DNA from 4 places in the Ramlibacter sp. PS4R-6 genome. Region 1 is predicted to be linked to each of the others. Evidence: predicted binding sites of a transcription regulator. Region 1 holds the regulator's gene; each other region holds the start of a gene.
What was found. The regulator sigma-54, encoded in region 1, starts transcription at its own class of promoters, with help from an activator protein. The targets are predictions, from matches to a motif close to TGGCANGNAANCTGCTTT.
Positions count from the first base shown of each region.

Region 2: a site for sigma-54 is predicted at 2,919-2,936, ahead of WG903_RS00180 (urease subunit gamma). Genes of this name have one in related genera too.
Region 3: a site for sigma-54 is predicted at 2,094-2,111, ahead of WG903_RS16605 (CmpA/NrtA family ABC transporter substrate-binding protein). Genes of this name have one in related genera too.
Region 4: a site for sigma-54 is predicted at 2,980-2,997, ahead of WG903_RS03260 (TorF family putative porin). Genes of this name have one in related genera too.

Region 1 covers NZ_JBBHKA010000001.1:538,876-544,672, forward strand. The annotation lists gene WG903_RS02655 (THUMP domain-containing class I SAM-dependent RNA methyltransferase) at 1-1,173, opposite strand, end outside; gene WG903_RS02660 (RNA polymerase factor sigma-54) at 1,170-2,696, opposite strand; gene lptB (LPS export ABC transporter ATP-binding protein) at 2,712-3,500, opposite strand; gene lptA (lipopolysaccharide transport periplasmic protein LptA) at 3,497-4,105, opposite strand; gene WG903_RS02675 (thiol:disulfide interchange protein DsbA/DsbL) at 4,205-4,843, opposite strand; gene WG903_RS02680 (SPOR domain-containing protein) at 4,857-5,489, opposite strand; gene argS (arginine--tRNA ligase) at 5,492-5,797, opposite strand, start outside.
Region 2 covers NZ_JBBHKA010000001.1:35,237-41,033, forward strand. The annotation lists gene urtB (urea ABC transporter permease subunit UrtB) at 1-1,298, opposite strand, end outside; gene urtA (urea ABC transporter substrate-binding protein) at 1,419-2,705, opposite strand; gene WG903_RS00180 (urease subunit gamma) at 2,961-3,263, shown strand; gene WG903_RS00185 (hypothetical protein) at 3,283-3,447, shown strand; gene WG903_RS00190 (urease subunit beta) at 3,444-3,749, shown strand; gene ureC (urease subunit alpha) at 3,752-5,470, shown strand; partial or broken gene ureE (urease accessory protein UreE) at 5,470-5,797, shown strand, end outside.
Region 3 covers NZ_JBBHKA010000001.1:3,340,923-3,346,719, reverse strand. The annotation lists gene ntrB (nitrate ABC transporter permease) at 1-622, opposite strand, end outside; gene WG903_RS16605 (CmpA/NrtA family ABC transporter substrate-binding protein) at 633-1,946, opposite strand; gene WG903_RS16600 (nitrate- and nitrite sensing domain-containing protein) at 2,142-3,356, opposite strand; gene tsaD (tRNA (adenosine(37)-N6)-threonylcarbamoyltransferase complex transferase subunit TsaD) at 3,398-4,459, shown strand; gene WG903_RS16590 (Hsp20 family protein) at 4,463-4,822, opposite strand; gene WG903_RS16585 (branched-chain amino acid ABC transporter substrate-binding protein) at 4,928-5,797, shown strand, end outside.
Region 4 covers NZ_JBBHKA010000001.1:653,975-659,771, reverse strand. The annotation lists gene metH (methionine synthase) at 1-116, shown strand, start outside; gene WG903_RS03270 (MFS transporter) at 113-1,297, opposite strand; gene WG903_RS03265 (YifB family Mg chelatase-like AAA ATPase) at 1,294-2,829, opposite strand; gene WG903_RS03260 (TorF family putative porin) at 3,039-3,830, shown strand; gene glnK (P-II family nitrogen regulator) at 3,861-4,199, shown strand; gene WG903_RS03250 (ammonium transporter) at 4,232-5,779, shown strand.

The sequences.
Region 1 (5,797 bases):
CTTCCTCGCCGAGCCCTTGACCATGTCGAAGCGGAACAGCCGGCATTCGATCGGCCCGTTCCACATCGGCACGCGGCGCGATTCCTTCAGGCGCATGCGCGAAGGCAGCTTCAAATCGGGCGTCAGCACCCACGCCGTCCAGCCCGCGTAGTGCGCCTTCCAGTGCGCGGCCAGCTGCACGAAGAAATCGCCGTCGCCTTCGGTCTGCGCGCGTTCGCGCCCGGCGACGCCCGCTGCCTCGATACGCTCGCCGTACGGCGGGTTGACCAGCATCACGCCGGGCGTGTCCGAGGGCGGCATGCGCTGCAGCGCATCGCCGCCGCGCAGGTTCACCACTGCGTCGACGCCGGCGCGTTCGGCGTTGCGCCGCGCGAAGTCGACCATGCGGAACGCGACGTCGCTGCCGAAGATGGGCACGGGCGACGCGCGGTGCTGCGACTTCGCCTCCTCGCGCAGCCGCTCCCAGGCTGCTTCCTCGAAAGGCAGCAGGTTCTCGAAGCCGAAGTACCGCTCCAGGCCCGGCGCGTAGCGGCAGGCGATCTGCGCGGCCTCGATCACGATGGTGCCGCTGCCGCAGCACGGGTCGTACAGCGGCACGCTCGCATCCCAGCCGCTGGCAGCGATCATCGCGGCGGCCAGTGTTTCCTTCAGCGGGGCGTCGCCCTTGTCCTCGCGCCAGCCGCGCTTGAAGAGCGGCTCACCCGAGGTGTCGATGTACAGCGTGGCGTGGTCGGCGGTGAGGTGCGCGTAGACGCGCACGCGCGGCCACTGGGTGTCGACGTCCGGCCGCGCGCCCTTCCTCTCGCGGAAGCGGTCGGCGATCGCGTCCTTCACCTTCAGCGCGGCGAAGTTCAGGCTCTTCAGCGGGCTGTGCTGCGCGGTGATCTCGACCTTGAAGCTGTCGCGCGTCGTGAACCAGGCCTCCCACGCGACGCCGCCCGCGATCGCATAGATGTCGCCTTCGTCGCGGTAGGGCGCATGCGCCAGTTGCACCAGCACGCGCTGCGCGAGACGGCTGTGCAGGTTCAGCGCCAGGGCGTCACGCCAGGACGCGCGCAGGGTCACGCCCGCCCTCTGCGACTGGACGGGGCCGGACACGATGCGCGCGACCTCGGCGGCGAGGAATTCCTCGACGCCCGCCGGGCACGGCAGGAAGAGTTGCAGGTCGTTCAAAGGGCCTTGCGCAGGTTGGCCGGGGCGATGCGCAGCGCCTCCCGGTACTTCGCGACGGTGCGGCGGGCGCACTCGATGCCCTGCTCCTTGAGCATCTCGGAGATCTGGCTGTCCGACAGCGGCTTCTTCTCGCTTTCGCTGGCCACGAACTGCTTGATCAGCGCGCGCACGGCAGTGCTCGACGCGTTGCCGCCCGTCTCCGTGCCCAGCGCCGAGCCGAAGAAGTACTTCAGCTCGAAGGTGCCGTAGGGCGTGGACATGTACTTGGCCGTGGTCACGCGGCTGATGGTGGACTCGTGCAGCCCGAGCTCGTCGGCGATCTCGCGCAGCACCAGCGGGCGCATCGCGAGCTCGCCGTGGACGAAGAAGTTCTTCTGGCGCTCGACGATGGCATTGGACACGCGCAGGATGGTGTCGAAGCGCTGCTGGATGTTCTTGATGAACCAGCGCGCCTCCTGCAGGCGCTGCTGCAGCGCCTGGTGGCCTTCGCCCTTGTGCGCCTTGAGGGCGCCCGCATACACGTCGTGCACGCGCAGGCGCGGCATCACGTCCGGGTTCAGTTGCACGCGGAATTTCAGGCTGCCGCCGCGGCCGGCCTTGGTCACCAGCACGTCGGGGACGACGATGTTGCGTTCGGTGTCGACGAAGCGGCGGCCCGGCTTCGGTTCCAGCCGCGTGATCAGCGTGATGGCCGCGCGCACATTGGCGTCGCTTTCGCCCGTGACCTGCGCCAGCCGCTTGACGTCGCGCCGCGCCAGCAGGTCGATGGGCTGCGCGCAGATGCGGATCGCGGCGCCCGTGGCCGGCGTGTCGTCGCCCGCCGCCTCGATGGCCTTGAGCTGCAGCGTGAGGCATTCGCCCAGCGAGCGCGCGCCCACGCCGGTCGGGTCCAGGCTTTGCAGCAGGTGCAGCGCCACGGTGAAGCGGTGCACGAGCTCCTCGCGCTGCTCCTCGTCGACGGGCGACAGCGACGCCGCCAGCGCCTCCAGCGGCTCCTCGAGGTAGCCGTCGTCGTTGAGCGACTCGATGAGGAACTGCAGCGAGCAGCGGTCTTCCTCGCACAGGCGCAGCGACAGCGCCTGGCGGTGCAGGTGGGCTTGCAGCGACTCGTGGCCGTGCGCCAGTTCGGTCGCGTCGACGTCGTCGTCCGACGATCCGTTCTTGCGCGGCGTGGCGTCGCCGCCCCACTCGCCGTCGTCGGCCACCATCTCGGTGCTGCCGTCGCCGTCCCAGTCGGGCGCTTCCACCTCGGTCGCGGGCGCGTCGGTGTCGGGGCCGTCGTCGTGCAGGGACCCGTGGTTGCCGAACTCGTCGTCGCCCGCCGGCGGCGCGTCCACCACGCCGAGGCCCGGGTCCTCGCGCGATTCTTCGGTGTTGACCTCGAGGAAGGGGTTGTCGTCGAGCATCTGCTCGACTTCCTGCGCCAGTTCCATGGTGGACAGCTGCAGCAGGCGGATGGACTGCTGCAGCTGCGGCGTCAGCGCCAGGTGCTGGGAGACGCGAAGCGACAGGCCCTGTTTCATACTGCTGTGCCCGCTCTACATTCGGAAGTGCTCGCCGAGATACACGCGGCGCACGTCCGCGTTGTTCACGATCTCGGAAGGCGTGCCCTGCGCGAGCACGGCGCCGTCGCTGATGATGTAGGCGTGGTCGCAGATGCCCAGCGTCTCGCGCACGTTGTGGTCGGTGATCAGCACGCCGATGCCACGCGACTTCAGGAAGCCGATGATGCGCTGGATCTCGATCACGGCGATCGGGTCGATGCCCGCGAAGGGCTCGTCCAGCAGGATGAAGCGCGGCTGCGTCGCCAGCGCGCGCGCGATCTCGACGCGGCGCCTCTCGCCGCCGGACAGCGCCAGCGCGGGCGAATCGCGCAGGTGGTCCACGCGCAGGTCCTGCAGCAGCGCCGTCAGGCGCTTTTCGATCTCGGCCCGCGCCAGCGGCGCGCCCTGCTCGTCGCGCTGCAGCTCCAGCACGGCCCGCACGTTCTCCTCGACATTGAGCTTGCGGAAGATCGACGCTTCCTGCGGCAGGTACGACAGGCCCAGGCGCGAGCGGCGGTGGATCGGCATGTGCTCGACCGAGCGGTCGTCGATGGAGATCTCGCCCGCATCGGCGCGCACCAGGCCGACGATCATGTAGAACGACGTGGTCTTGCCCGCGCCGTTGGGCCCCAGCAGCCCGACCACCTCGCCCTTGTCGACGTCGAGCGAGACGTCCTTGACCACCTTGCGGCTGCCGTAGGTCTTCTGCAGGTGCCGCGCCGACAGGCGGCTGACGCCCGCTTCGGGCGCGGCGCGGCGCCCGACCGTGGCGGCCTCGATCACTTCCTGCCCCCGTCGAAGGTGGTGCTCGGGCGCAGGTTGGCCGCCGGGCTGTTGGTGGCGGCGGGCGCGGACGCGGTGGGCCTGGGCGTGAGCACGGCGCGCACGCGGCCGCCCATCGCGGGGCTGGCCGGGCCGCCGTCGACCGAGAACACGTCGGTGCTGTTGTCGTAGGTGATGAGGCTGCCCACCACCTCGTCGGCCAGCGTGCCGCCGCGGATGCGCCGCATCTCGGCGCGCTTGATGAACTTCACGCGGTCGGCCTTGCCGTCGTACTCGATGGTCTCGCCCTCGCCCTCGATGTACTCGTCGATGCCGTCGCGCTTCTGGCGGTAGAAGGCGAGCTTGCCCGGTTCGGCCGTGACCACGCCGTACTGGTAGCCCTCGCCGTCCTGGCGCACGTCGATGCGCGCGCCGCGAATGAGGATGGAGCCCTTGGTGACGACGACCTTGCCGGTGAAGACGCTGGTCTGCTTCAGGTCGTCGTACTTGAGCGCGTCCGCCTCCACGTTCATCGGCTTGGCGCGGTCGGCCTTTTCGGCGGCGGCGGGCACGCCGGCCAACGCCAGCGCCAGTGCAAACCCGAAGGGGGAAAGGAGTTGCTTCATAAAGGCACGAATCTTGCTGGGCATTCTAACCATGCGCAGGCCCGAAACCTGCATGCCCACGCGAAGAACGCGTGCCGGGGGCGGTTTTTCTACGCGCCGCTAGCGCGGCTTGCGCGCCTCGCCGATCAGGTAATCCACCACCTGCAGCATCCGGCCGTGGTTGCTGGCGAGCGTCGAATCCGTGTAGTAGCGGCCGACGACGCCCATGGACGGCACGCCTTCTACTTCGTACAGGTTCTGGATGTCGGTGGCCCGGCGCGCCTTGGCCGAGATGGCGAAGGAGTTGTACAACTCGGTGAACTTCGCGGCGTCCAGGCCCTGCTTGCCGACCCAGTCGGCCATGGTCGCCAGGCGCGTGAGGTCCACGTTCTCCTTGTGGATCGCATCGAAGATCTTCACGTGCAATTCGCCCGCCTTGCCCATCGCCTCCAGCGCGTAGAACAGGCGCTGCTGCGGGACCATGTTGTCGCGGAAGGCCGCCGGGATGCGGCGCAGGACGACGTCGTCGGGCAGCTTGCGGCTCCAGGCCTGCAGGGTCGGCTCGAACGCGTTGCAGTGCGGGCAGCTGTACCAGAAGAAGTCGATCACCTCGATCTTCGGCAGCGGAGTCTCGACCGGGACCGTGCGCGGCAGCGTGCGGTACTCGCGCCCGTCCTCGGGCACGCGCGCCTGCGCCAGGACGGCGGCCGGAGAAGCCAGCACCGCGGCGGCGCCCAGCGAAAACTCACGTCGTTTCATCGGCACGGATTCCTTATCTCTGCACGCGCACCAGCGCGCTTTCGATGCCGCCGGCTTCCAGCTTTTCCTTCTGGCGGTCGGCGTCTTCCTTCTTCTCGTACGGCCCAACGCGCACGCGGAACACCTGCCGGCCCGATTGCTCGCGCTCGGTGACCTTGGCGTCCAGGCCCATCAGCGAAAGCTTCGCGCGCTGGGCTTCGGCGTCTTCCGGCGTGCGGAACGCGCCGGCCTGCACGTAATAGATGAAGGGGTCGGTGTTGGCCGAGGCGCGCGCCGCGGCGAAGTCGCCCAGCGGGTCGTTCGACGGGCGGCCGGTCACCGCCGGCGGCGCCTTGTCGGGCGCGGCCGAAGGCGCGGGGATGGTGGCCACCGGCGGCGCGCCCGGCGTCTTGGCCGGGTCCGCGACCTGCGGCGTGGGCGCGGTGCCCTTCGCGGGGTTCTTGCCGTACAGCGGCGCGTTGGGGTCCCAGTCGCGGTTCTTGCGGATCTCGGCCGCGTCCTGTTCGGGCGTGCGGCTCTGGCCCTTGTTCAGGAAAGGCACCGGCACCTTGGTGACGTACACCGCCACGGCCAGCGCAGCGGCCAGGCCCAGCACGACCCCGATGATGATGCCGACGATGACGTTGCCGGTCTGCAGCTTTCTCATGTTCACATCTTCTGCGGGGCGCTGACGCCCAGCACAGCCAGGCCATTGTGCAACACCTGCGCGCACGCGGCGACGAGCGCCAGCCGGGCTCGCTTGAGCCGCTCGTCGTCGACGAGCACGCGCTCGACATCGTAGTAGCTGTGCAACGCTGCCGCCAATTCCCGCAAGTAGAAAGTGACGTCGTGCGGCGCGAAGTCCGTGGCGGCGGCGGCCAGCATGTCCGGATACTTCGCGAGCAGCAGCATGAGGTTTAGCGCCGCGGGATGCTGGAGCGCGGAAAGATCGGCGCCGTGCAGCGCCGCGACGTC
Region 2 (5,797 bases), 500 kb from region 1:
AGGCCGGCGATGCCGGAGCCCAGCGCGAAGGCATAGGTGTCGATGCGGGCCGTGTTCACGCCCATGCACGAGGCGATGGGGCGGTTCTGCGTGACGCCGCGCACGAACAGGCCCAGGCGCGTCTTCGCGATCATCAGGGCCATCCCCGCCAGCACCACGAAGGCGAAGGCGACGATGAAGATGCGGTTCCACGGCAGTTGCAGGTTGCCCATGACTGCGACGCCGCCGGACATCCAGCTGGGGTTCTCCACGCCGACGTTCTGCGCGCCGAAGACCGTGCGCACCAGCTGCTGCAACGCAAGGCTGATGCCCCAGGTGGCTAGCAGCGTCTCGAGCGGTCGGCCGTAGAGGAAGCGGATCACGCCGCGCTCGAGGATCGCGCCGACGATCGCCGAGGCGAGGAACGCGACCGGGACCGCCGCGATGAGGTACCAGTCGAAGGAGCCGGGCAGGTACTTGCGGAACAGGCCCTGCACGACGTACGTGGCGTAGGCGCCGATCATCATCAGCTCGCCGTGCGCCATGTTGATCACGCCCATCAGGCCGTAGGTGATGGCCAGGCCCAGCGCGACGAGCAGCAGGATCGAGCCGAGGCTGATGCCGGAGAAGACGGCGCCGATGCGCTCGCCCCAGGCGAGCGACGCCTCGACGCTGCGCAGCGACAGCTCCAGCGCCGACTTCACGTCGCTCTCGGTTTCGCCCTTCATGCGTTCGATCAGGATGGACTTCACCGCGGGCGAGCGGCTGGCCGCGAGCACCTTCGCCGCTTCGAGGCGCTTGGCCTTGTCGGCGCTGTTCAGGAGGGCGGCGGCGCGCACCAGCGCGAGCTGCTCGCGGATCGCGGCGTTGGGCTCGGCGGCCAGGGCCTTCTCGATCATCGGCAGCTTGGATTCGTCCGGGTCCTTCTGGAAGTCCTTCACCGCCGCCATGCGCAGCGCGTCGTCCTTCGAGAAGAGCTTGAGCGACGACAGCGCGGAATCGATCTCGCCGCGCATGCGGTTGTTGGTCACCACGTCTTCCGCGTCGGCGGGAACGGCGGCTTCGGCGCCGGTGACGGGGTCGGTGCCCTTGCCGTCCCGGACGATGAACAGCTTGTCGCCCGCGGCCTTGACGGAGTCGTCGGCGAGCGCCTGCAGGAACGCCGCGGTCTTGTCGTCGGCCGTGGCGATGGCCTTGCCCAGCGCCTCGATGCGGGCGTCGGATTCGCCGATGGCGATGGCCTTGGCTTCCTCGGCCGTCAGCGCGTGGGCCTGTGCTGCCGCGAATACCGCCACCAGGAAAAGGATTCGTTTGAACATCTTTGCAGTGCCCCGCACGCGAGGCACTTCGAAGATGTCATCCCGGCGAAGGCCGGGATCCAGTGGCTTCCGTCGAAAGACACTGGGCCCCGGCCTGCGCCGGGGCGACAACGGCGGTCCTTACACCTTCGACTTGCCGTCCGGCTCGTCCTTCTTCTTGTCGTTGCCTTCGATGAAGGGCGACCAGGGCTTGGCCTTGACCGGGCCGGGCGTCTTCCACACCACGTTGAACTGGCCGTCGGCCTTCACTTCGCCGATGAACACCGGCTTGTGCAGGTGGTGGTTCTTGGCGTCCATCGTGGCGACGAAGCCGCTCGGCGCCTTGAAGGTCTGGCCGGCCATCGCGGCGATGACCTTGTCGGTGTCCGTGCTCTTAGCCTTCTCGACGGCCTGCTTCCACATGTACACGCCGATGTAGGTGGCTTCCATCGGGTCGTTCGTCAGCGGCTTGTCCTTGTGGCCGGCGATGCCCTTGGTCTTGGCGTAGTCGCCCCACTTCTTGGTGAACTCGGTGTTGGTCGGGTTCTTGACCGACATGAAGTAGTTCCACGCGGCCAGGTGGCCCACCAGCGGCTTGGTGTCGACGCCGCGCAGTTCTTCCTCGCCCACCGAGAAGGCGACGACCGGCACGTCCTTGGCCTTCAGGCCCTGGTTGCCCAGTTCCTTGTAGAAGGGCACGTTGGAGTCGCCGTTGATCGTGGAGATCACCGCCGTCTTCTTGCCTTCGGAGCTGAACTTCTTGATCTTGCCGATGATGGTCTGGTAGTCGGAGTGGCCGAAGGGCGTGTACTCCTCCATGATGTCGGCCTCGGCGACGCCCTTGGACTTGAGGAACGCGCGCAGGATCTTGTTCGTGGTGCGGGGGTACACGTAGTCGGTGCCGAGCAGCACGAAGCGCTTGGCGCCGCCGCCTTCCTTGGACATCAGGTATTCCACGGCGGGGATGGCCTGCTGGTTCGGCGCGGCGCCCGTGTAGAACACGTTCTTCGACAGCTCTTCACCCTCGTACTGCACGGGGTAGAACAGCAGGCCGTTCTGCTCCTCGACCACCGGCAGCACCGACTTGCGCGACACGGACGTCCAGCAGCCGAAGATCACGGCGACCTTGTCCTGCGTCAGGAGCTGCTTGGTCTTCTCGGCGAACAGCGGCCAGTTGGAGGCCGGGTCCACGACCACGGGCTCGAGCTTCTTGCCGAGCACGCCGCCCTTGGCGTTGATCTCGTCGATCGCCATCAGCACGGTGTCCTTGAGGACCGTTTCCGAGATGGCCATGGTGCCCGACAGGCTGTGCAGGACGCCGACCTTGATGGTGCCCTTGTCCTGGGCTTGCGAGAGGGTGGTCGCGCCCAGGCCAAGGCCGAGGGCGATGGAGGCGGTGAGGAGTTTGAGGTTCCCTCGACGATTCATGTGGCTGCTCCGAAGTGAAAGAGGTAGTGGGGAAATGCGAACCCCGTTGGCCGGGGTCACTTGTCAACGCAAGGCGTGTGCCATCCCCCCATCCGGGTTTGCACCGACGTGGCGCACGGTTTGGCGGCGCGCCCGCGCACGAAATGGAGGCGGACGCACCAAAATGCGTTGTCGGCGAGCGATCGCGGGGCTCTTGCGCACTGCGAAGCTGCATGGCACATGATTTGCGACATCGGATTTGGTGCAGGAGGCACGATGGAACTGACGCCCCGTGAGAAGGACAAGCTGCTGATATTCACCGCCGCGCTGCTGGCGGAGCGGCGCAAGGCCAAGGGCCTGAAGCTCAATTACCCCGAAGCCGTGGCGCTGATCTCGGCCGCGGTGATGGAAGGCGCGCGCGAAGGCAAGACGGTGGCGCAGCTCATGTCCGAGGGCCGCAGCGTGCTGACGCGCGCCGACGTGATGGACGGCGTCGCCGAAATGATTGCCGACATCCAGGTGGAGGCCACCTTCCCCGACGGCACCAAGCTCGTGACCGTCCACCAGCCCCTGCCCTGAACAACGAGGAGACGACAAGATGAAGAACTGGCTCGCCCTTCCCGCCTTCTTCGCCGCACAGGCCTGGGCGCATTCCGGGCACGGCATGCCCGGCGAGGTGCACTGGCACGCCAGCGACGTCGCCGGCCTCGCGGTCATCGCCGTCGGCGCCCTGCTCGCCCTGTGGCTGGCGAGGGGCGAATGACCCCCGGCGAAATCCTGGTCGACGGCCCCGACCACGCGCTCAACCCCGGCCGCCGCACCACCACGGTGGTCGTGAAGAACACGGCCGACCGCCCGATCCAGGTCGGCTCGCACTACCACTTCCACGAAACCAACGGCGCGCTGCAGTTCGACCGCGACGCGGCGCGCGGCATGCGCCTGAACATCGCATCGGGCACCGCGGTGCGCTTCGAGCCCGGCCAGCAGCGCACGGTGGAACTCGTCGAGTACGCCGGCGAGCGCGTGGTGTACGGCTTCCGCGGCCTCGTTCAAGGAAAGCTCTGACCATGGCCACCATCGGCAGGCGTGCCTACGCCGAGATGTTCGGCCCCACCAAGGGCGACCGCGTGCGCCTGGCCGACACCGAGCTCCTGCTCGAAGTCGAGGACGACTACACCTTGCGCGCCGGCGGCTACGGCGAAGAGGTGAAGTTCGGCGGCGGCAAGACCATCCGCGACGGCATGGCGCAAAGCCAGCGTTCGCGCGCGCAGGGCGCGATGGACGTGGTGCTGACCAACGCACTCGTCGTCGACCACTGGGGCATCGTGAAGTGCGACATCGGCGTGAAGGACGGCCGCATCGCCGCCATCGGCAAGGCCGGCAACCCCGACACGCAGCCGGGCGTGGACATCATCATCGGCCCGGGCACGGAGATCATCTCGTGCGAAGGCTCGATCGTCACCGCCGGCGGCATCGATTCGCACATCCACTTCATCTGCCCGCAGCAGATCGAGGAGGCGCTCGCCTCCGGCGTGACGACCATGTTCGGCGGCGGCACCGGCCCGGCGACGGGCACGCTCGCCACCACCTGCACGCCCGGCCGCTGGAACATGCAGCGCATGCTGCAGGCGGCGGACGCGTTCCCCATGAACCTGGGCTTCCTGGGCAAGGGCAACGCCAGCCGGCCCGATGCGCTGCGCGAGCAGATCGAAGCCGGCGCCATCGGGCTGAAGCTGCACGAGGACTGGGGCACCACGCCCTCGGCCATCGACCAGTGCCTGTCGGTGGCGGAAGAGACGGACACGCAGGTCGCGATCCACAGCGACACGCTGAACGAATCCGGATTCGTCGAGAACACCATCGCGGCGACCAAGGGCCGCAGCTTGTGCGCCTTCCACACCGAAGGCGCGGGCGGCGGCCACGCACCCGACATCCTGCGCGTGGTGGGCGAGGCGAACTTCCTGCCCTCTTCGACCAACCCGACGATGCCTTACACCGTGAACACGCTCGACGAGCACGTCGACATGCTCATGGTGTGCCACCACCTGGACGCGGGCATCGCCGAGGACCTGGCCTTCGCCGAAAGCCGCATCCGCAAGGAGACCATCGCGGCCGAGGACATCCTGCACGACATCGGCGCGATCAGCATGTTCTCGTCCGACTCGCAGGCCATGGGGCGCGTGGGCGAAGTCATCCTGCGCTGCTGGCAGACCGCGCACAAGATGAAGCTGCAGCGCGGCACGCTGGGCGGCGACACGGCCCGCAACGACAACACGCGCATCAAGCGCTACGTCGCCAAGTACACGATCAACCCGGCCATCGCGCACGGCATCTCGCACGAGGTCGGCAGCATCGAATCCGGCAAGTGGGCCGACCTCGTCGTCTGGAAACCCGCCTTCTTCGGCGTGAAGCCCTCGCTCATCCTCAAGGGCGGCTTCATCGCGATGGCGGCGATGGGCGACCCGAACGCGTCCATCCCCACGCCCCAGCCGGTGCACTACCGGCCGATGTTCGGCGCGTTCGGGGGTGCGGTCGCGAAGGGCTCGTTCACCTTCGTGTCGCAATCCGCTTTCGGCGCCGGCGTGGCGAAGGAGTTCGGCCTGGCCAAAACCATCGGGGTGGTGAAGAACATCCGCAAGGTCACCAAGCGCGACATGGTCCACAACGGCGCGACGCCCAGGATGGAGATCGACCCCCAGACCTACGCCGTGCGCGCCGACGGGCAACTGCTCACCTGCGAGCCGGCGAAGGTGCTGCCCATGGCGCAGCGATACTTCCTGTTCTGATGATCCAGGCGACCAAGCTCCTCGCGCGCGGCGCGGGCCTCGCACCCGCGCTGGTCAAGCGCGCACCCTTCGTCACGCTGGACTGGGACACGCGGCAGAAGAGCCGCTTCGACTTCACCGATTCGAACGGGCGCCACGTGGGCGTGTTCCTGCCGCGCGGCAGCGTCGTGCGCGGGGGCGACGTGCTCGTCGCCGAAGACGGCTCGTTCATCCGCATCGTCGCGGCCGACCAGCCGGTGCTGGTGATCACCGCGTGCAAGGAACACGGCTCGCCCTTCGACCTGACGCGCGCCGCCTACCACCTGGGCAACCGGCACGTGCCCATCG
Region 3 (5,797 bases), 2.8 Mb from region 1:
CCGCCGCCGGCAGCATGATCTTGATGAAGTACTCCACGCCGTTCAGGCGCACCACCTTGGCGACGTTGCGGTAGTCGTCGGGGATGTTGCGGATGCCGATGGAGGTGTTGATGATGATCGGCCAGATCGACGTGATGAAGATGACGAAGATCGCGCTGGGATGGCCGTCGCGGAAGCCGGCGAGCGAAATCGGCAGCCACGCGAGCGGCGGCACGGTGCGCAGCACCTGGAAGATCGGGTCGAGGCCGCGCAGCGCCCAGGTCGACTGGCCCACCAGCACACCCAGGCTCACCCCTGCGATCACCGCCAGCGAGTAGCCGTAGGCCACGCGCTTGAGGCTGGCCAGCAGCTGCCACGCGATGCCCACGTCGTTGCCGCCGCGGTCGTAGAACGGGTGGGCGATCAGCTCCCAGCAGTCCTGGACGACCTTGGTGGGCGCCGGCAGCGCGGCGCCCGGGCGCGAGCCCAGCATCTGCCAGATCGCCAGCAGCAGGCCGATGACGACCAGGGGCGGCAGCACGTGCGTCATGAACACGCGCGCCGTGTTGCGCAGGGCCTGCACCACCGCGCCGGGGCCCGCGGGCGCGAGCGGCAGCATCTCGATCGTTTCAGCGGTCTGCATCGCGTCCTCCTCAGGCCGACTTGATGTACTTGATGGACAGGCTGTCGAGGTACTTCTTCGGGTTGGCCGGATCGAACACCTTGCCGTCGAAGAACTTCTCGATGCCGCGCGACGTGGACTTCGGGATGTCCTTGTCCGCCACGCCCAGTTCCTTGGCCGCGGTGCGCCAGATGTCCTCGCGGTTCACCTTGGCGATGAGCGACTTGGTGTCGAGGTTGGGCGGCAGGTAGCCCCAGCGCTGGTTCTCGGTGAGGAACCACAGGTCGTGCGACTGGTACGGGTAGCTCGCGTTGTCGGCCCAGTAGCGCATCTGGAACTTGCTGTTCTTCTCGACGCGGCCCGTGCCGTAGTCGAAGTCGCCCTTCAGGCGGTCGACGATGTCTTCCAGCGGCGCGTTGATCCAGCGGCGGCGCGAGCAGATCTCGGCGACCTCGGCGCGGTTCTTCGGGTCTTCGCAGAACATCTGCGCTTCCATGATCGCCTTGAGCAGCGCCTTGGTCGCGTTCGGGTTGGCCTGCACGTAGTCGGCGCGCATCGCGAACGCCTTCTCCGGGTGGTTCATCCACAGCTCGCTGGTGGTGAGCGCCGTGTAGCCGATCTTCTGGTGGATCAATTGCAGGTTCCACGGCTCGCACACGCAGAAGGTGTCCATGCTGCCCACCTTCATGTTCGCCACCATCTGGGGCGGCGGCACCGTGATGGTGTTGATGTCGCGGTTGGGGTCCACGCCGTTCGCGGCCATCCAGTAGCGCATCCACATGTCGTGCGTGCCGCCGGGGAAGGTCATCGCCGCGTTCACCGGCTTGCCGGTCTTCAGGCGCTTGGCCAGCAGGGCCTTGCCAAACTCCTTGGCGTCGAGGCCGACCTTGAGGGCCTTGTATTCGTCGGCCACCGAAATGCACTGGCCGCCCAGGTTCAGGCGCGCCAGGATGTTGATCGGCACCTGCACGTTGTTGGCCGTTGTCGCACCCGTGGTGATCAGGTAGGGCATTGGCGTGAGGATGTGCGCGCCGTCGATGCCGCTGGCCTTCGAGCCGAGCACGAGGTTGTCGCGCGTGGCGCCCCACGAGGATTGCTTGGCGACCTCGACTTCCGTCATGCCGTGCTTCTTGAAGAAGCCCTTCTCGTCGGCGACGAAGAGCGGGGCGGCGTCGGTGAGCGCGATGAAGCCGAGCTTGGCGGCCTTGGTTTCCAGCGCCGTGCCTTGTGCGCGCGCGCGCAGCGGGACGAGTGCGCCGATCGTGCCGGCTGCGCCGAGCGCGGCCGCGCCCTTGATGATCGAGCGGCGCGAAAGGTTCGCGGCGCGGGTGTCGGTCTTTTCCATCGTCGATGCTCCGTAGTGCCAAGAAAGCGAAAGGCGTCCACCCCTGCCGCCGCGCGTGTGCACGCGTGCGAAGGAATGGACGCCGTTGTCCTGCGACCCTTGCCAAGTGCGGGACGGCTCCATTGCCGCCTGGGTCCTTGCTGCATCACTGCAGGGACCGTGCCAGCTTTTGTGCACCGCAACAGTGCGCGGGATTCAGCGGCCGGGGAGGACCTCGGCCATGGCGAGCAGGGCCTGCGCGATGTCGGCCACGCGGCGCTTCTGGTTCATCGCCATCTGGCGCAGCGTGCGGTGCGCCTCCTCCTCGCTGATGTGGCGGTGGGCCATGAGGATGCCCTTGGCGCGCTCGATGAGCTTGCGCTCGTTCAATGCGCTGCGCGCGGTTTCGAGCTCGTCGTGCATCTCCTGCAGGCGCAAGGCCTGCTCGTGCACCATGTCGATCACCGAGCGTTCCAGTTGCGGGCCGATCGGCGGGCCCGACGGGCCGCCGGCCGCCTCGCGGTGCAGGCTGTCGAGCGTGGACTGCTCGTCGCGCAGCGCGTCGCGCGCCTCGCCGACCTTGCGTCCGCACAGCACGCGCAGGTGGCCGGCCAGCACGTCCTCCACCGTGCGCATGGCGTCCAGGCGCTCCGTGCAGCACTCGTACCAGGCGTCGACGAGCGACTCGTCCATGGGCATGCCGCCCAGCGACTGCCCGATGCGCCGCATGCGCTCGATTTGCACGAGCGTGCGGTGGTCGCAGCTGGCGAGCTCGGCGGCGGTGACCTTGGGGTCGGCGAACTCCTGGAAGACGTCCAGGCAGTGCTGCTGCTGGTCGATCAGCAGGCGCCAGCGCTCGTGGCCCGGGGCGTCGATGCGCCCCACGGCGAACACGGCCGCGCCGTGCGCGCGCTCCTGGCCGGCGTACTCCTTGCCTTGCATGAAATGGAACATCGCCACCAGTGCGCGCGAGATCTCGGCGTCGCCGGCGCTGTCAACCGCCTCGAACACCACGCCCAGAAGGCTTGCGATGAGGCGGACCAGGACGGCGGTGGCATCGCGCGCCGAGATGGCGCGCGCCGCGATGCGCGTGCGCAGCTGCGGCAGGCCGTCGAGCGCATCGAGCGCGATGGCGATGCGGTTGAACACGCGCGCACCGTTGCGCACCGCGCCGGCATCCAGCGCGAGGCGGTCGAAGCTGGCCACCACCACGGCCTGCAGCGCGTCGCACTCGGGGATCTGCTCCAGGCGCATGGCCGCGAAGCGTTCCCCGCGCGAGGCCAGGAAGATGTTCGACATGCCGCGCTCGCGCTGCAGGGCATGGATGAAGCGGCCGATCACGCCGACGAGCTCGCTGGTGTGCGCGAGCCTTTCGAGCTCGTCGATTTCGCAGCGGCGGGCGGCGAGCAGGTGGCTGAGGGCGGACTTCACGCACCCCTTCCAGCAACATCCGTGCCGCTAAACTGGGCGCGGTGAAAGTCCTGGGAATCGAATCGTCGTGCGACGAGACCGGCGTGGCGCTCGTCGAGGGCGGCGGTGCGGGCGTGCCGCGGTTGCTGGCGGATGCCTTGCACAGCCAGGTCGAGATGCACCAGGCCTACGGCGGCGTGGTGCCGGAGCTGGCGAGTCGCGACCACATCCGCCGCGTGCTGCCGCTGGCGGAGTCGGTGCTGGCGAAGGCGCAAGCCGATGTGCGTGACATCGATGTCGTTGCCTACACGCGCGGCCCCGGCCTTGCGGGCGCGCTGCTGGTGGGCGCGGGCGTTGCCTGCGCGCTCGGCGCGGCGCTGGGCAAGCCGGTGCTGGGCGTGCATCACCTGGAGGGGCACTTGCTGTCGCCCTTCCTGTCGCAGGACCCGCCGCAGTTTCCCTTCGTCGCGCTGCTGGTTTCGGGCGGCCACACGCAACTGATGCGCGTCGACGGCGTCGGGCGCTACGAGATGCTCGGCGAGACCATCGACGATGCGGCGGGCGAGGCGTTCGACAAGACGGCGAAGCTGCTCGGCCTGGGTTACCCGGGCGGGCCGGCGCTGGCGAAGCTCGCGGAGCAGGGTGACCCGCAGGCCTTCAAGCTGCCGCGCCCGCTGATGCACAGCGGCGACCTCGACTTCTCATTCGCGGGCCTGAAGACGGCCGTGCTCACGCAGGTGAAGAAGCTGGGCGCGGACCTGGAAGCGCGCAAGGCCGACCTGGCGGCGTCGACGCAGGCCGCGATCGTGGACGTGCTGGTGCGCAAGTCGATCGATGCGCTGGAGCGCAGCGCGATGAACCGGCTGGTGGTGGCGGGCGGCGTCGGCGCCAACGCGCTGTTGCGCACGCGCCTGGATGCGGAGTGCGCGCGGCGCAGCGTGCGCGTGCACTACCCCGAGCTGCGCCTGTGCACCGACAACGGCGCGATGATCGCGATGGCCGCCGCGATGCGCCTGGACGCGGGCGTGGAAAGGGCCACGGAGGTTTACGCGTTCGACGTGAAACCCCGGTGGCCCTTGAGCGAGCTGTCGAAAGACACTGGATCCCGGCCTTCGCCGGGATGACCCTTACTTGACCTCGATCGTGCGGGCGTTGCTCACCGGCACCTTCTTGCCCAGCGTCAGCGTCAGCACGCCGTTCTCGAGCCTGGCCGTGGTGGCTTCCGCGTCGATTTCCTCGGGCAGTTCATAGGCCGCCTTGTACTGGCGCTTGGCTTCGGCCTTGGTCTCCAGGCGCACGACCGTGCCTTCGACGGTGATGGCCAGGTCTTCACGCGCGATGCCGGGCAGGTCGAACGACAGCGTCCAGGACTTCTCGTCCTGCTGGACGTCGAAGCCCAGGGTGTTGAAGAAGCGCTCGAAGCTGCGATCGAACGAGCGATACGACGGGGCGACGGCGCGGGTGCGAAGAACGGGTGCGAAAAACATGGTCATCTCCTTGATTACACTGCGCGGCTTTCGTCGTGATCGCCGCATGCTCCCCAGATACGCGCGGCGGTCCTCTTTTCAAGTGTCCCGGAGGGAAAAACAAGGATGAAAATTTCGCGTCGGCAGGTCTTGAAAACGGTGGCGGCAACGCTATCTCTTCCGGCTTTCGCGCAAGCCGCACCCGCGGTGAAGCTCGCGATGATCGAGGGCTTCTCGGGCGGCAACGCCAACGGCGGGGAGGCCGTCTTCCGCAACCTGGTGTGGGCGGTCGAACGCGTCAATGCCCGCGGCGGCGTGCGCACCGCGCAGGGCGCCCGGCCGCTGGAGCTGGTGCGCCACGACAGCAAGGGCCAGATCGAGGAGGCGTTGTCGGCGCTGCGCTCGGCCGTCGACGACGGCGCGCAGTTCATCCTGCAGGGCAATTCGTCGGCCGTGACGGCGGCGCTGGCCGAAGCCATCGCCAAGCACAACGAGCGCGAGCCGCAGCGGCGCGTGCTGCTGCTGAACTACGCGGCCGTGGACCCGGCGCTGACCAACGAGAAGTGCAGCTTCTGGCATTTCCGCTTCGACGCCCATGCCGAAATGCGCATGGCGGCGCTGGTCTCCGTGCTGCGCGAGGACAAGGCGCTGAAGTCGGTGTACCTCATCAATCCCGATTACAGCTTCGGGCAAGCGGTGCAGCGCGAAGCCCGGCGCCAGCTGGCTGCGCAGCGGCCCGACGTCGAGATCGTCGCGGAGGAACTGCACCCGCTGCTGCGCATCAAGGATTTCGCGCCGTACGCGACGAAGATCAAGGCGAGCGGGGCGCAGGCGGTGGTCACCGGCAACTTCTCCAGCGACCTCACGCTGCTGGTGAAGGCGGCGCGCGAGATCGGCTACGAAGGCAAGTTCTACACGTTCTACGGCAACGCGCTGGGCGCGCCGGCGGCGATGGGCGAGGCGGGCATCGGCAAGGTGATCGCCGTGGCCGACTGG
Region 4 (5,797 bases), 120 kb from region 1:
CCGAGAGCACGTACTTCAACGTCGGCAAGATCGGCGACGACCAGCTGCAGGACCTGGCGCGGCGCCGCGGCGCGCGGATCGAGGAACTGCAGCGCCTGCTGGCGCCGAACCTCTAGCGCTTCAGCGCGATGCGCTGCGCGAGCACCAGCGCGCCGGCGCCCGCAGCGCAGATGGCGATCAGCACCGACAGGCCCACGCTGTAGCCGGCCTGGGCCGTCCACAGCGACCCCAACAGCCACGGCATGACCGCACGGGCGACGGCCGTCGGCGGGCCGAGCGCGCCCGTGAGCGCGCCGATGTTCTCGCGGCTCACGTACTGCGCGATGGCCGTTCCCTTCACGATCGTCATCATCCCGTTGCCCAGCCCGAAGAAGATCACGAAGAGCGCCGCGCCCCACACGTAGCCACCCGCGAACAGCAGGAAGGCCAGGCTGATGGGGATCAGCATGGGGATGGTGCGGTTGGCCACGTGCACGTCGAAGCGGTGCTCGAAGAAGAACAGCAGCAGGCGGCCGAGCACCTGGATCGCCCCGATGCTCGCGGGGATCGCGATCACCCATTTCTCGTCGAGGCCGGCGCCGCGCAGCAGGCTGATCATGTGCGGCGGCAGCGCGGCGGTCACGGCCATCATGCCGACGGTGAAAACACCGATGAGGATGTAGGGCGCGCTGGTCATGTGCTCGTGCGGCGGCTTCACCGCATGCGCATGCACGACCGGCCCCGGGGCGTTGCGCAGTTGCACGAAATGCAGCGGGGCGCAGACCAGCAGCTGCAAGCCCGCCAGGACCCACAGCGCCTGCCGCCAGCCCATCGCGGAGATGAGCCCCGCGAAGATCGGGATCATCACCGTGCTGGCCAGGCCGCCCAGGAAGGTGAGCGTGATGATGGCGCGGCGGAAGTCCTGCGGGAAACGGCGCGTGACCACCGCGAACACCGGGTTGTACAAGGTGCCCGCCAGCGCCACGCCGAGCAACAGCCACACGGCGTAGAAGGCGGCCTGCGAGTGCACGAACGAGTGGACGATGAGGCACACGCCCGCCAGCAGCGAGCCGCCCGTCATCACGGCGCGCTCGTGGCCGGCGTCGATCCAGCGCCCGATGGGAAAGGCCGCCGCGCCTTCGGCGAAGAGGGCCAGGCTGAAGGCCAGCGACGATTGCGCGCGCGTCAGGCCCAGCTCGCGCTCGACCGGCTCCATCAGCAGGGAGAAGCCGTAGAAGACGCTGCCCCAGGTGATGAGCTGCGCGACCGAGAGCCAGAGGACGAATCGGCGGTCGTGCGCCGCCGGGGACTGCGTCATGCGGCGATTGTCGCCGCGAGCGCGCGCCGGTACTGCACCGCCTCGGCCACGTGCTCGGCCTGCGTGGTCGCGGCGCCCGCCAGGTCGGCGATGGTGCGCGCCACCTTCATCGCGCGGTGCGTGGCCCGCGCGCTCCATCCCAGCCGCGCCGACGCGAGGTTGAGGAACTTCGCCGCGGCGGTGTCGAGCGCCGCGTGCGTGTCGATCTCCCGGCCCTGCAGCGCCTGGTTGGCCTTGCCCTGGCGCTCGATCGCGCGTTCGCGTGCCTTGGCGCAGCGCTCGCGCACGCGCTCCGTGCCTTCGCCGGCGGGCGCGTGCAGCAGTTCCTCCGCGCGCATCGCCGGCACCTCCACGTGCAGGTCGATGCGGTCGAGCAAGGGGCCGCTCAACTTGGACTGGTAGCGCGCGACCTGGTCCGGCGTGCAGCGGCAGTGGCGGTGCACGGTGCCCAGCCAGCCGCACGGGCAGGGGTTCATCGCACCGACGAACTGGAAGCGCGCCGGGAACTCCGCGCGGTGCGCGGCGCGCGAGATCGTGATGCGGCCCGTCTCCAGCGGCTCGCGCAACGCCTCGAGCGCGGCGCGCGGGAACTCGGGCAGCTCGTCGAGGAACAGCACGCCGTTGTGCGCCAGCGAGATCTCCCCGGGCCGCGGCGGCGAACCTCCGCCGACCAGCGCCACCGCGCTCGCCGTGTGGTGCGGCGTGCAGGTGGGCCGCATGCGCCAGCCCGAGGCCGAGAAGCGCCCGGCGAGGCTGGCGATGGCCGCCGACTGCAAGGCTTCGTCCACCGACAGCGGCGGCAGCAGGCCCGCGAAGCGCTGCGCCAGCATCGACTTGCCCGAGCCCGGCGGGCCCAGCATCAGCACGCTGTGCGATCCCGCCGCCGCGATCTCGAGCGCGCGCTTGGCCACAGCCTGGCCCTTCACGTCCGACAGGTCGGGATACACGGCTTCTTCTGCGTGCGCCACCGCGCACACGCGCGCCCAGCCCTCGCGCGGCGGCTCGCCGTCCTGCGCCGGCATGAACTGGCGCGCCACATCCAGGAGGTGGTCGGCGCGGTACACGCGTGACTGCGGCACCAGCGCTGCCTCTTCGGCGCTGCCGGGCGGCAGCACCAGCTGGGCCGCCGCGCCGCTGGCGTGCAGCGCCAGGCTCATGGCGAGCGCGCCGCGCACCGGGCGCAACTCGCCCGACAGCGACAGCTCGCCCGCGAATTCATGGCCCGCCAGCCGCGCGCCGTCGATCTGGCCGCTGGCCGCCAGGATGCCCAACGCGATCGGCAAATCGAAACGGCCCGAGTCCTTGGGCAGGTCGGCCGGAGCCAGGTTCACCGTGATGCGCTTGTTGTGCGGGAACTCCAGCCCGCAGTTCTGCAAGGCCGAGCGCACCCGCTCGCGGGCCTCCTTCACCTCCACGTCCGCGAGCCCGACCAGCGTGAAGTTGGGCAGCCCGTTGGCCAGGTGCACTTCCACCGTCACCGCGGCGGCCTGCAGGCCGATCAGGGCGCGGCTTTGCACCAAAGACAGGCTCATCCCGATTTCCCTCCCCATTTGGGTGCGTAGCACCCCTTGCTGCGGCACGCCGGGGCCTCCGCGCACCACACGCGTGCGCGAAACCGGCTTCTTTCCGGTTAACGCCGGGGCATGGGGCCCCGCCGACCGCCTCCTACTCCAGCTGGGCGATGGCATGGTCCGTGCATGGGCTGGCTTCGTCCCTTCCCTTTTCATCAGGAGAACTTGAAGTGCAATCGAAGAAGCTCGCCCCGAAACTGGCCCTCGCGGCCCTGAGCCTGTCCGGCGCTGCCTTCGCGCAGACCGCACCCGCCGCTCCCGAGCCCGACTACAGCCTGTCGGCCAACGTGGCCCTGGTCAGCGACTACCGCTTCCGCGGCATCGCGCAAACCTCCAAGAAGCCCGCGCTGCAGGGCGGCGTCGATTTCTCCCACAAGAGCGGCTTCTACGCCGGCACCTTCCTGTCCAACGTGAAGTGGGTCAAGGACTTCAACGGCGCCACCAAGGGCGGCTACGAGTGGGACCTGTACGGCGGCTTCAAGAAGGAAGTGCTGGACGGCTTCACGCTGGACGTCGGCCTGATCACCTACCGCTACCCGGGCAACAACTCGGGCGACGCCGGCACGCCGGGCGCGGGCCTGGTCGGCAAGGCCGACACCAACGAGTGGTACCTCGGCGCCGGCTACAAGATGTTCACGCTCAAGTACAACCGCACGATGGGCAACCTGCTCGGCGTGCTGAACAGCGGCGGCTCCAGCTACTGGGACCTCAGCGCCGGCTTCGACCTGGGCAACGGCCTGGCGCTGACGCCGCACATCGGCCACCAGACCGTGCGCAACACCTCGATCGCGAGCTACACCGACTACTCGCTCACGCTGGCCAAGGACTTCGGCAACGGCTTCTCCGCCAGCGCCGCCTACGTCGGCTCGAACGCGCGCCGCGCGTTCTACACGGACTTCGGCGGCCGCTACATCGGCAACGACACGGTGGTCGTCGGGGTGAAGTACACGCACTCGTTTTGACGGCGGGCGCGTCCATCCAAAGGAGCACACATGAAACTTGTCACTGCCATCATCAAGCCCTTCAAGCTGGACGAGGTGCGTGAAGCCCTTTCCGGCATCGGGGTGCAAGGCATCACCGTGACCGAGGTGAAGGGCTTCGGCCGCCAGAAGGGCCACACGGAGCTGTACCGCGGCGCCGAATACGTCGTCGACTTCCTGCCCAAGGTGAAGATCGAAGCGGCGGTTGCCGACGACCTGGTCGAGCGCGTCATCGAAGCCGTCGAGGGCGCTGCCCGCACCGGCAAGATCGGCGACGGCAAGATCTTCGTTTACGACCTGGAGCAAGTGGTGCGGATCCGCACCGGCGAAACCGGCAAGGAGGCGCTGTAAAGCGGCCCCTCTCAAGAGACAAGAGACGAACCATGAAACACCTCCTCGCTAGCCTGGCCCTCGGCCTGGGCCTCCTCGCGGGCAGCGCCTCGGCGCTCGCCCAGACCCCGCCGGCGGCTGCATCCGCATCCGCCCCGGCAGCGGCCGCCCCCGCGGCCGCCACGGCCTCGGCCGAAGCCAAGCCGGCTGCGGCGCCTGCCGCCGCCGTCGCCGCTTCGGGCGCCGCCGCCACCGCATCGGCCGCACCCGCGCCCGTGCCGAACAAGGGCGACGTGTCCTGGATGATCGTCGCCACGCTGCTCGTCATCATGATGTCGATCCCCGGACTGGCGCTGTTCTATGGCGGCCTCGTGCGCAGCAAGAACATGCTCAGCGTGCTGATGCAGGTCTTCGTCACGTTCTCGCTGATCGTGGTGCTGTGGTGCCTGTACGGCTACAGCCTGGCGTTCACGGAGGGCAACTCCTTCGTCGGCGGCTTCGACCGCGTGTTCATGAAGGGCCTGTTCGATCCCGCCAAGGGCGAGTTCGCGATGGGCGCGACCTTCAGCAAGGGCGTCTACATCCCCGAGCTGCTGTTCATGGCCTTCCAGGCCACGTTCGCGGCCATCACCTGCTGCCTGATCATCGGCGCCTTCGCCGAGCGCATCAAGTTCAGCGCGATGCTGCTCTTCATGGTGCTGTGGTTCACGTTCAGCTACGCGCCGATCGCCCATATGGTGTGGTTCTGGATGGGCCCCGACGCCTACACGGGCAAGGAAGTGGTCGATGCCGTGAACGCCAAGGCCGGCCTGATCTGGCAATGGGGCGCGCTCGACTTCGCGGGCGGCACCGTGGTGCACATCAACGCCGCCGTGGCGGGCCTGGTGGGCGCGTACATGATCGGCAAGCGCGTGGGCTACGGCAAGGAAGCCTTCACGCCGCACTCGCTGACGCTCACGATGGTCGGCGCCTCGCTGCTGTGGGTGGGCTGGTTCGGCTTCAACGCGGGCTCCGCGCTGGAAGCCGGCAACACCGCCGTGCTGGCCTTCATGAACACCTTCTCGGCCACCGCCGCCGCGGTGCTCGCCTGGTGCATCGGTGAAGCGCTGATGAAGGGCAAGGCCTCCATGCTGGGCGCCGCCTCGGGCGCCGTCGCCGGCCTCGTGGCGATCACCCCGGCCTGCGGCAACGTCGGCCTGATGGGCGCGATCGTGATCGGCTTCGTCGCCGGCTTCATGTGCCTGTGGGGCGTGAACGGCCTGAAGAAGATGCTTGGCGCGGACGACTCGCTCGACGTGTTCGGCGTGCACGGCGTCGGCGGCATCGTCGGCGCGCTGCTCACCGGCGTGTTCAACACGCAGGCGCTCGGCGGCCCCGGCCTGGTGACCGACTGGGTCACGGCCACGGTGGGCTCGAGCGGCATCGCCGACCAGGTGTGGATCCAGTTCAAGGCCGTCATCCTGACCATCGTCTGGTCCGGCGTGGTCTCGCTGATCGCCTACAAGATCGTCGACATCGTGATCGGCCTGCGCGTCACCGAAGAGGAAGAGCGCGAGGGCCTGGACATCTCCAGCCACGGCGAGACGGCCTACAACCGCTGATCACCGAAGAACAAGAAC